One region of the Streptomyces broussonetiae genome, then DNA from elsewhere that is predicted to be linked to it. Evidence: riboswitches for the same ligand, from Rfam matches in the RefSeq annotation. Region 1 holds a riboswitch; the other holds the start of a gene.

Region 1 (4,535 bases):
AAGTCCGCGAGCGTGCCCTGCTCGCCCTCCGCGCGCTCCTGCTCGAACTCCAGGGCCACGGCTGCGAGTTCCTGCAGGTTCTCGATGCGGGTCTCGTCCTGGGGGTCGGTGGAGGACTGCAACTCGGCCAGGTAGCCGGTGCGTTCGAGGACCGCCTCCAGGACGGTCGCCGGTCCGGCGCCGGACTCCACGATCGTGCGCAGGTCCTCCATCAGCGTGTTGAACCGCTTGACCGCGTTGGTGGAGCGCGCGGCCATGCCGTACGCCTCGTCCACGCGCTTGAGCGCCTGCGGGAAGCTGATCTTCTCGCGCTGGGAGAGCGCGTCGATCATCGCCTCCGCGCGCTCGCCGATGCCCCGCTTGGGGACGTTGAGGATGCGCCGCAGCGGCACCGAGTCCTCGGGGTTGGCGAGGACGCGCAGGTAGGCGAGGACGTCCCGGACCTCCTTGCGCTCGTAGAAGCGGACACCGCCGACGACCTTGTACGGCAGGCCGACGCGGATGAAGACCTCTTCGAAGACACGGGACTGGGCGTTGGTGCGGTAGAAGACGGCGACGTCGCCCGCCTTGGCGTCGCCCGCGTCGACCAGGCGGTCTATCTCGTCGGCGACGAACTGCGCCTCGTCGTGCTCGGTGTCGGCGACATAGCCGGTGATCCGCGCGCCCTGGCCGGCATTGGTCCACAGGTTCTTCGGGCGGCGGGACTCGTTGCGCTCGATGACCGCGTTGGCGGCGCTCAGAATCGTCTGCGTGGAGCGGTAGTTCTGCTCCAGCAGGATCGTCGTCGCGTTCGGGTAGTCCTCCTCGAACTGGAGGATGTTGCGGATCGTCGCGCCCCGGAAGGCGTAGATCGACTGGTCCGCGTCACCGACGACGCACAGCTCGGCGGGCGGGAGGTCGCTCTCGCCCGCAGGCGTGTCCCCCTCGTGCGCGCCGGTGCCGACGAGTTCGCGTACGAGCGCGTACTGGGCGTGGTTGGTGTCCTGGTACTCGTCGACCAGGACGTGCCGGAAGCGGCGGCGGTAGTGCTCGGCGACGTCCGGGAAGGCGCGCAGCAGGTTGACCGTCGTCATGATCAGGTCGTCGAAGTCGAGCGCGTTGGCCTCGCGCAGCCGCGACTGGTAGAGCGCGTAGGCCTGGGCGAGGGTCTTCTCGAAGCCGTCACTCGCCTGGGCGGCGAAGTCCTCCTCGTCGATCAGCTCGTTCTTCAGGTTGCTGATCTTCGCGCTGAAGGACTTGGGCGGGAAACGCTTGGGGTCGAGGTCCAGGTCCCGGCAGACCAGGGCCATCAGGCGCTTGCTGTCGGCGGCGTCGTAGATCGAGAACGACGAGGTGTAACCGAGCTTCTTCGACTCACGGCGCAGGATGCGTACGCACGCGCTGTGGAAGGTCATCACCCACATCGCGTTCGCGCGCGGGCCGACGAGCTGCTCGACGCGCTCCTTCATCTCGCCCGCGGCCTTGTTGGTGAAGGTGATCGCGAGGATCTGGCCCGGGTGGACGCCCCGCTCGGCGAGCAGGTGGGCGATGCGGTGGGTCAGCACCCGGGTCTTGCCGGAGCCGGCTCCGGCGACGATGAGCAGCGGGGAGCCGGCGTGCGCGACCGCGGCGCGCTGGTTGTCGTTCAGCCCGTCCAGCAGCGCCGCCGCGTCGAGCGCGGGGCGCGGGGCGCCGTCGCGGTAGTAGGCGTCCCTGTCCGGTGGCGTGTCGAACTTCCCGCCGAACAGATCGTCCGGAAGCGGCTCCGGAGCATGATCGTCCTCGGGCGGCGGCGGGGGCTCCTCCTCGCGCCCGCGAGGGGGCTGGAGGTCCGCCAGGAAGCTGTCGTCAAAGAGGCTGCTCATCGCTCTCCGAGTCTAGGGCGCCGCACCGACAACCGATCGCCGTCCGGGGAAGAAGACCCCGTCGGCGGGGCGGCGAACACCCCTCACACAACGGAATCACCCGATGACAGCGACGTGATGCCGGCCTCGGATCACGAAAATGTATCGGACATATCACGCACCAACCTTCACACTAGTCACACGAGTTGGCTAGGTTGCCATCGGGCCGCGTGCGCGGCCCCCGCCGAGTCCGGCGCGCCCCTGGGGCGCCTGGAGCCGGGGACCCACCGAGTCCCGGGGTGAATCGGCCGACTCCCGTCCGGGACGACGCCGTAGGGCAACCCTTCCGAACCGCGCCCGAACCCGACAGCTAACCCGGTAGGCGGCCCATTGGAAGGAGTCGCCTCTCTTGGCGTCGCACCGCAAGCAGCGCCCCGGCGGGACCGCCGGAGCGGGTCTGCGCACCCCCGCCCTCGCCACCGCCGCTCTCACCTCCCTGGCCATGCTGTCCCAGACCGCCGAGGCCGCTCCCGGCGCGGACCACGCCCGGCCGAGCCTGGAGGAGGTGGAGAAGAAGGTCGACGACCTCTACCGCCAGGCGGAGTCGGCCACCGAGAAGTACGACTCGGCCAAGGAACAGGCCGGCAAGCAGCTAGGACGCGTCGACGCCCTCCGGAACGAGGTCGCCCGCCGCACCGACCGCCTGAACAAGGCCCGCGAGGAGCTGGGCTCCTTCGCCGCGGCCCAGTACCGCACCGGCGCCGCCGCTCCCGACACGGCCACCTTCCTGCTGGCGGACAACCCGCAGGACTACTTCGACCAGACCCAGCTGATGAACCGGCTGACCTCACGCGAGAAGAGCGCGGTCGACGGCTACATCAGCGAGCAGGCCGCCACCATGACGAAGCGGCGGGAGGCCGCCCAGAGCCTGCAGTCGCTGACCGACTCACAGCGCGACCTGCAGACCGCCAAGGCCACCGTCCAGAAGAAGCTCGCCTCCGCGCGCGAGCTGCTGTCGCAGCTGACGGCCCAGGAAAAGGCACGGCTGGCCGCCATCGAGCGGGAGAAGCAGCAGGAGGCGGCCCGCAAGGCGGCCGAGCTGGCGAAGCAGCAGGCCCAGGCTCAGCAGCAGAGCGGCTCGGCCGGTTCGTCGTCCTCCGGTTCGTCGTCCTCGGGTTCGGCCGGTTCCACGTCCTCCGGGTCTTCGGGGTCGTCCGGGTCCACCAGCTCGTACGACGCGAAGGCCGCCAGCGCCATCGCCTTCGCCCGCGCCCAGATCGGCAAGCCGTACGTGTGGGGCGCCACCGGGCCGGGGTCCTACGACTGCTCGGGCCTGACCCAGGCCGCCTGGAAGGCCGCCGGCGTCACACTCCCGCGCACCACGTACGACCAGGTCAACGTCGGCACCACGGTCTCACTGGCGAACGCGCGGCCGGGCGACCTGATCTTCTTCTACGACGACATCAGCCACGTCGGCCTCTACATCGGCAACGGCATGATGATCCACGCCCCCAAGCCGGGCGCGTACGTCCGCGAGGAGTCGGTGTACTACGGCGGAGAATCGATCATCCACAGCGTGGTCCGCCCGGGCTGAGGCGTTCGTCCCGCGCCGCCCGTCAGGTCCACAGGACGGCGATGAAGATGTTCGTCATGGTCAGCAGGCCGACGACGCCGAAGGCGGCCTTGTCGACCTTTTCCTCGTCGCGCTTCACGTAGACCAGACCGAGGATCACGATCAGCAGCGCCAGCTTCAGACCGATCTTGACGGCGTTGATGTGGTGGTTGTCGGTCTGGTTGAGGCCGACGAGGACCACACCGGTGACGAGCATGGTCAGCGCGCCGTGCAGCATCCCGGGGACGAAGCGGGCCGCGCCCTGCCCCATCGCCTTCATCTGGGTGAGGAAACCGCCGAGCAGCGCCGCGATGCCGATGATGTGCAGGCCGACGAAGAGATGGATGAGTACGTCCATGGGGCCGGAGCCTAGCCAGGGCACGCGGGCCCCCTGCCACCGGGCCCGGCGACAGACGTTCCGGGCCCGGTCCGCTGCCGATCCCGCCCGCATGTGGATCTTGCATATATGCGGCCCATAGCACTTCACGCCTTGCGCCCGTCCCCCTTTCCGGGCTTCGGTCACCACGCTGCGTAAAGGAGACGATTCCGCGGAGGCGATGCGATCACATACGGTCACATCCCTGTGTGTCGGAACCAGTTCCGCACACCGCGTTACCTGGTCGTCACAGTCCGGCCTAGCGTCCTTCCCCAGGTGACCGACTCCCCACCGCCGCCCGGGCCAGGGCGGCGTCCGGCCACCACCGCCGAGAAAGGTCCGGCGGCGGCCCACTCCCCCTGTGCGGGCCGCCGCCGGACGGACGAGACCGCTCGGCCGGACCGCTCGGCCGCCCGGGCCGCTCGGTCGTCGAGGCGTACGGAAGGACGTGACGGTCCAGGTGGCAGCGCACCGCAAGCCCCGGCAACGCTCGATCGGGGGCCCCACGGCCCGGACGGCCGCCACGCTCGCCCTGGCGGGCGCGGCCACCGCGACGGCGTTCGACGGGGCGGCACACGCCGCGCCACAGCAGACGCCGGCCCAGGTGAAGGCTGAGCTGGACACGTTGTACCGGCAGGCCGAGGCCGCGACCGAGAAGTACGACGGCGCCAAGGAGGAGGCGGACACGGCCCAGCGGCAGCTCAACACACTGCGTGACGAGACC
Region 2 (4,535 bases), 180 kb from region 1:
TGTGCATGCCGGAGACCAGCTCGGTGAGCTTGGACTGCGGGTCGGCGGAGGAGCCGTCGCCGGCACCCTTGGCCGCTCCGGAGGCCAGGCTGCTCTCCAGGCCGCCGAGGTTCGGCAGGCCGAGGTCGGTGCTGATCTTCACGGTGCCGGACAGCTGCTGCACGTCCGACTTGGCGATCTTGTCGATGAGCTGCTGCGCGGTGATCTTGGGCAGGTCGGGGTCGCCGGAGGCGGCGAGCGCCGGGACCAGCCCGATCGTGGCCGCCGCCACCCCCACCACCGCGACCGGGACCGCGTACCGCGCGGCCTTGCGGCGTCCGGCGTGCGGTGCTGCGTCCCGCGCCTCGTCCGCTGCGTCGTCGGATTCGTACGGTGCCATGTGTGCCTTACCTCCGTCGTCGGCGGCGGCTTGTCCTCACCCTGGTCCACCCGAGCCGCCATTCTCACCCGAATCGGTGAGGAGTGGTGATGTCCGTGTTCTCCATCTCACCAAAAGGGCCGTGAAGAAGCGTCAGACCACGGAGCCAACTCCGTGTACGACTGCGGTATGACACGTAAGGGCGACGGCTCCCCCGCCCCCTAGGGGCCGGACCGGGTCGCCCGGGTGTCGCAGGATGCCTACGGCGGTTCGCGCCACATGGTCGCACGATCGCGCCCGATGACAGCGGACCGCCGGGCTTCGATCGTCGGGGCGTCAACACGCCGGCCGAAACGCCGGTGGTGTCAGGTGGTGTCAGCCCGCGCGGTGCACCACCGCGTCGCACAGGTTCTCCAGAGCCGCCTTGGCGTCGCAGTCCCGCAGCGGCGACAGCGCGGCCCGGGCCTCCTCGGCGTAGCGGACGGCGTCACGGCGGGCCTGATCCAGCGCGGGGTGTACGCGCAGCGCGGTCAGCGCCTCGGCGTGCCGGGCGTCGTCGCTGAGGTCGGAGTCCAGCAGCGCGCACAGCGCGAGGTCCTCGGGCTGCCCCAGCCGGGCCGCGCGCTCGCGCAGCCGGAGCACCGGCAGGGTCGCGATGCCCTCGCGCAGATCGGTGCCCGGGGTCTTGCCGGACTCGTCCGAGTCGGAGGTGATGTCCAGTACGTCGTCGGCGAGCTGGAAGGCGACCCCGAGCCGCTCGCCGTACTGGGACAGGACGTCGACGACCGTCTCGTCGGCACCGGACGTCATCGCGCCGAACCGGCACGACACCGCCACCAGCGAGCCCGTCTTGCCGCCCAGCACGTCCAGGTAGTGCTCGACCGGGTCGCGGCCGTCCGTGGGGCCGGCGGTCTCCAGGATCTGACCCGTGACCAGCCGCTCGAACGCGAGGGCCTGTACACGGACCGCCTCGGGCCCGAGGTCGGCGAGGATCTGGGAGGCGCGGGCGAAGAGGAAGTCGCCGGTGAGGACCGCGACGGAGTTGCCCCACCGGGTGTTGGCGCTGTCCACGCCGCGCCGCACGGCCGCCTCGTCCATGACGTCGTCGTGGTACAGCGTGGCGAGGTGGGTCAGTTCCACGACGACGGCCGACGGCACCACGCCCGGCGCATAAGGGTCGCCGAACTGGGCCGCGAGCATCACGAGCAGCGGCCGGAACCGCTTCCCGCCGGCCCGAACGAGGTGCTGCGCGGCCTCCGTGATGAACGGGACCTCGCTCTTGGTGGCCTCGAGCAAGCCTTCCTCGACAGCCGCCAATCCGGCCTGGACATCGGCTTCGAGAGCCTGGTCCCGCACGCTCAGCCCGAACGGCCCGACGACGGTCACGAGGGGTCTCCTGTCTGCTGGTGTCTGCTGGCGATTACACGGCTTGTCGATAGGTCGCTGCCATCACTCGAGTCAGCGTATCCGGTCCTGTTTCGATCACCGATAGCGCCCACCGGTCCAGCCCGGGCGGTATTGGATCATGACCGGTATGTTTTTTGATCAGACGGTAAGAACGGACATTTATCGACTTAACAGGAATCCATGCCTTTTGTCGCGAACCGGAGGGCGAGCGGAGTAACACCTCCACCCCTCCCCCGCGCGCCCGCGACCATCAGGACAACGACGGGCGCAGCGTCCCGGGTTCCACCGCCCCCTCGATCCACTCCCTCGACGCGCCCCCCGGAAGCCATGTCCGGGCCACCTTCCGGCCACCCCGCCCCCACTCCCGGCCACCCCCTTCACCCCCGTCTACCCCCATCCACCCCCTCCATCGCTTCCCGGCCGCACCCCGATCCCCGCTCACCCTCCCCCTTGCCGGTGCACTCCTCTCATTCACCATCCGGGCACACGCTCACACGCACGAGCAGACTCCCCCAATCCGTTATATCCGATTTGAGTTGATTTGCACTTTCGTGAGTTGGGTCACGCGGCCCCACTCCGGCGCGTCGGCCACCGAACCACCCCCACCCCTTGCCCCGTCGGCGAGTTGAGGGTTTTCGATCGCAAAGGATCAACTACCCCAAAGAGCACAGACCAAGGTCAAATAGTGCGTTGTGTGAATCAGGCACTTGTTCCCGACATGTGCCGTCGCATACGTTCCGGGCCTCGGGTGGACGCCGAATCCTGCCGCCACCCGCATAACCATCCACGAACACATTTCGTACGGCAGGAGCGGGGGACCCAGGTAAGTCGCCTGACCGGTCGGCACCCGTCGCACCGGAACGGCTAGGGGTGAAGCCGCGCTTTCCCAGGAAGGCACGGCCGGGCACCTCCCCGCCCGAACCCGACAGCTCACCTCGCAGGCGCCGGAGAGGAACGTCCCCATGTCTGCTGCCGCTCAGCCCCGCCGTACCCGGACCAACCGTCTCGTGCGCACCCTCGCCGTCGCCGGCACCGGTGCCGCTGTCCTCGCCCTGCCACTCATCGGGGCCGCCAGCGCCTCCGCCACCACGGGCACGACGACCACCAAGGCCGCCACGACCACGGCCGGGTACCCGAACACCCTCGACGGCTGGATCCGCAAGTCGCTCGCGATCCTGACCCAGAAGGGGATCCCCGCCTCCTATAACGGCATCTACCGCAACGTCATGCGGGAGTCCTCCGGCAACCCGCAGGCCATCAACCTCTGGGACTCCAACGCCGCCGCCGGCATCCCGTCCAAGGGCCTGCTCCAGGTGATCGACCCGACCTTCAACGCGTACCACGTGGCCGGCACCTCGTTCAACATCTACGACCCCGTCGCCAACATCACCGCGGCCTGCAACTACGCCGCCGCGCGCTACGGATCGATCGACAACGTCTACAGCGCGTACTGAGACACGGTGGCGGCCTGAGACACGGCCGCCGCTGACCCGGCTGCCCGGTGCGTACTGATGTGCCGGTCAGTCGGTCGGAAAGAGTCGTTCGAGGACGGCGGCGATGCCGTCGTCCTCGTTCGACAGAGTGATCTCGTCGGCCACCGCCTTGAGTTCGGGGTGGGCGTTGGCCATGGCGACCCCGTGTCCGGCCCAGTCGAACATGGGGATGTCGTTGGGCATGTCCCCGAACGCCAGGGCCTCCTGGGCTCCGATCCCCAAGCGCTCGGCGGCCAGTGCCAGCCCGGTCGCCTTGGTCACCCCGCACGGCTGCAGTTCCACGGTTCCCGGCCCCGACATGGTGACCGTCGCGAGCGAACCCACCACCGCGCGCGCGATGTCCGTCAACTCGTCGTCGCTCAGGGTGGCATGGCGCAGCAGCACCTTGCTGATGGGCTCGCTCCACAGGTCGTCGCGCCGGCCCACCCGCACCGCGGGCAGAGTCGGATGCGGCATCCGGTAGCCCGGCTCGATGAGCGTCAGCCCGTCGACACCGTCCTGGTCCACGGCCGCGTAGACCTGCCCCACCTCGGCCTCGATCTTGCCGAGCGCGGTCTCGGCCAGTCCCCGGTCCAGCCGCACCGACCACACCAGGCGGCCGGCCGCGGCGTCGTAGACCTGTGCGCCCTGCCCGCACACCGCGAGCCCGGTGCAGCCGAGGCGTGCCAGCAGCGGCCGTACCCGCGGGGCCGGGCGGCCCGTCACCACCAGGTGCCGACCGCCGGCCCGTGCCACCCGCGCGAGTGCCGCCAGCGACCGGTCGGAGACCGTGTCGTCGCCGCGCAGCAGCGTTCCGTCCAGGTCAGTGGCGATCAGTGCATATGCGGGGGAGGCTGCCATGATCAGAGAATACGGATACGGCGCCCCTCCGACTCACCTTGTCGTCCTGCGTACTTACGTGCTCATCAGCCCCAAGTGGCGCTTTGCGACTTCTTGTTGACCTCTCTCCAGCGCCCTCCGCGGTCAGCCGTGGGCCGCTGCCAGGTGTTTCGCCAGGTACGGGGAGGCGAACTCCGTACCGCACACGAAGCGCATGACCGGGCCGTACGACGACGCCGCCGGGAGGCCGGTGAAATACAGGCCGGGGACGGAGGAGACGCAGCCGGCGCCGAGCTTCGGGGTGCCGCGGCTCGTGGCGAGCCGGGTGCGCAGTCCATGGCCGAGGAAGTCCATCGCCGCGAGGGCGACACGGTAGCCGGTGGCCGCGATGACGTGGTCGGCGGCGAGCCGCTCGGTACGGCCGCCGTGCGTGCGGACGGTGAGCACGGGGCTGCCGT

What was found. Region 1 has a riboswitch for cyclic di-AMP ahead of GQF42_RS26565 (C40 family peptidase). Riboswitches for the same ligand answer to the same signal wherever they lie in the genome.
Region 2: it holds a riboswitch for cyclic di-AMP, as region 1 does, so the genes downstream of both, GQF42_RS25660 (transglycosylase SLT domain-containing protein) here and GQF42_RS26565 (C40 family peptidase) in region 1, are expected to answer to the same signal.

The regions. Positions count from the first base shown of each region.
Region 1 covers NZ_CP047020.1:5,716,324-5,720,858, reverse strand. The annotation lists gene pcrA (DNA helicase PcrA) at 1-1,844, opposite strand, end outside; cyclic di-AMP (ydaO/yuaA leader) riboswitch at 2,081-2,225, shown strand; gene GQF42_RS26565 (C40 family peptidase) at 2,233-3,417, shown strand; gene GQF42_RS26560 (hypothetical protein) at 3,440-3,793, opposite strand; gene GQF42_RS26555 (C40 family peptidase) at 4,272-4,535, shown strand, end outside.
Region 2 covers NZ_CP047020.1:5,540,178-5,544,712, reverse strand. The annotation lists gene GQF42_RS25670 (LolA family protein) at 1-379, opposite strand, end outside; gene GQF42_RS25665 (polyprenyl synthetase family protein) at 734-1,744, opposite strand; cyclic di-AMP (ydaO/yuaA leader) riboswitch at 2,547-2,724, shown strand; gene GQF42_RS25660 (transglycosylase SLT domain-containing protein) at 2,728-3,219, shown strand; gene GQF42_RS25655 (HAD family hydrolase) at 3,286-4,098, opposite strand; gene GQF42_RS25650 (FAD-dependent oxidoreductase) at 4,222-4,535, opposite strand, start outside.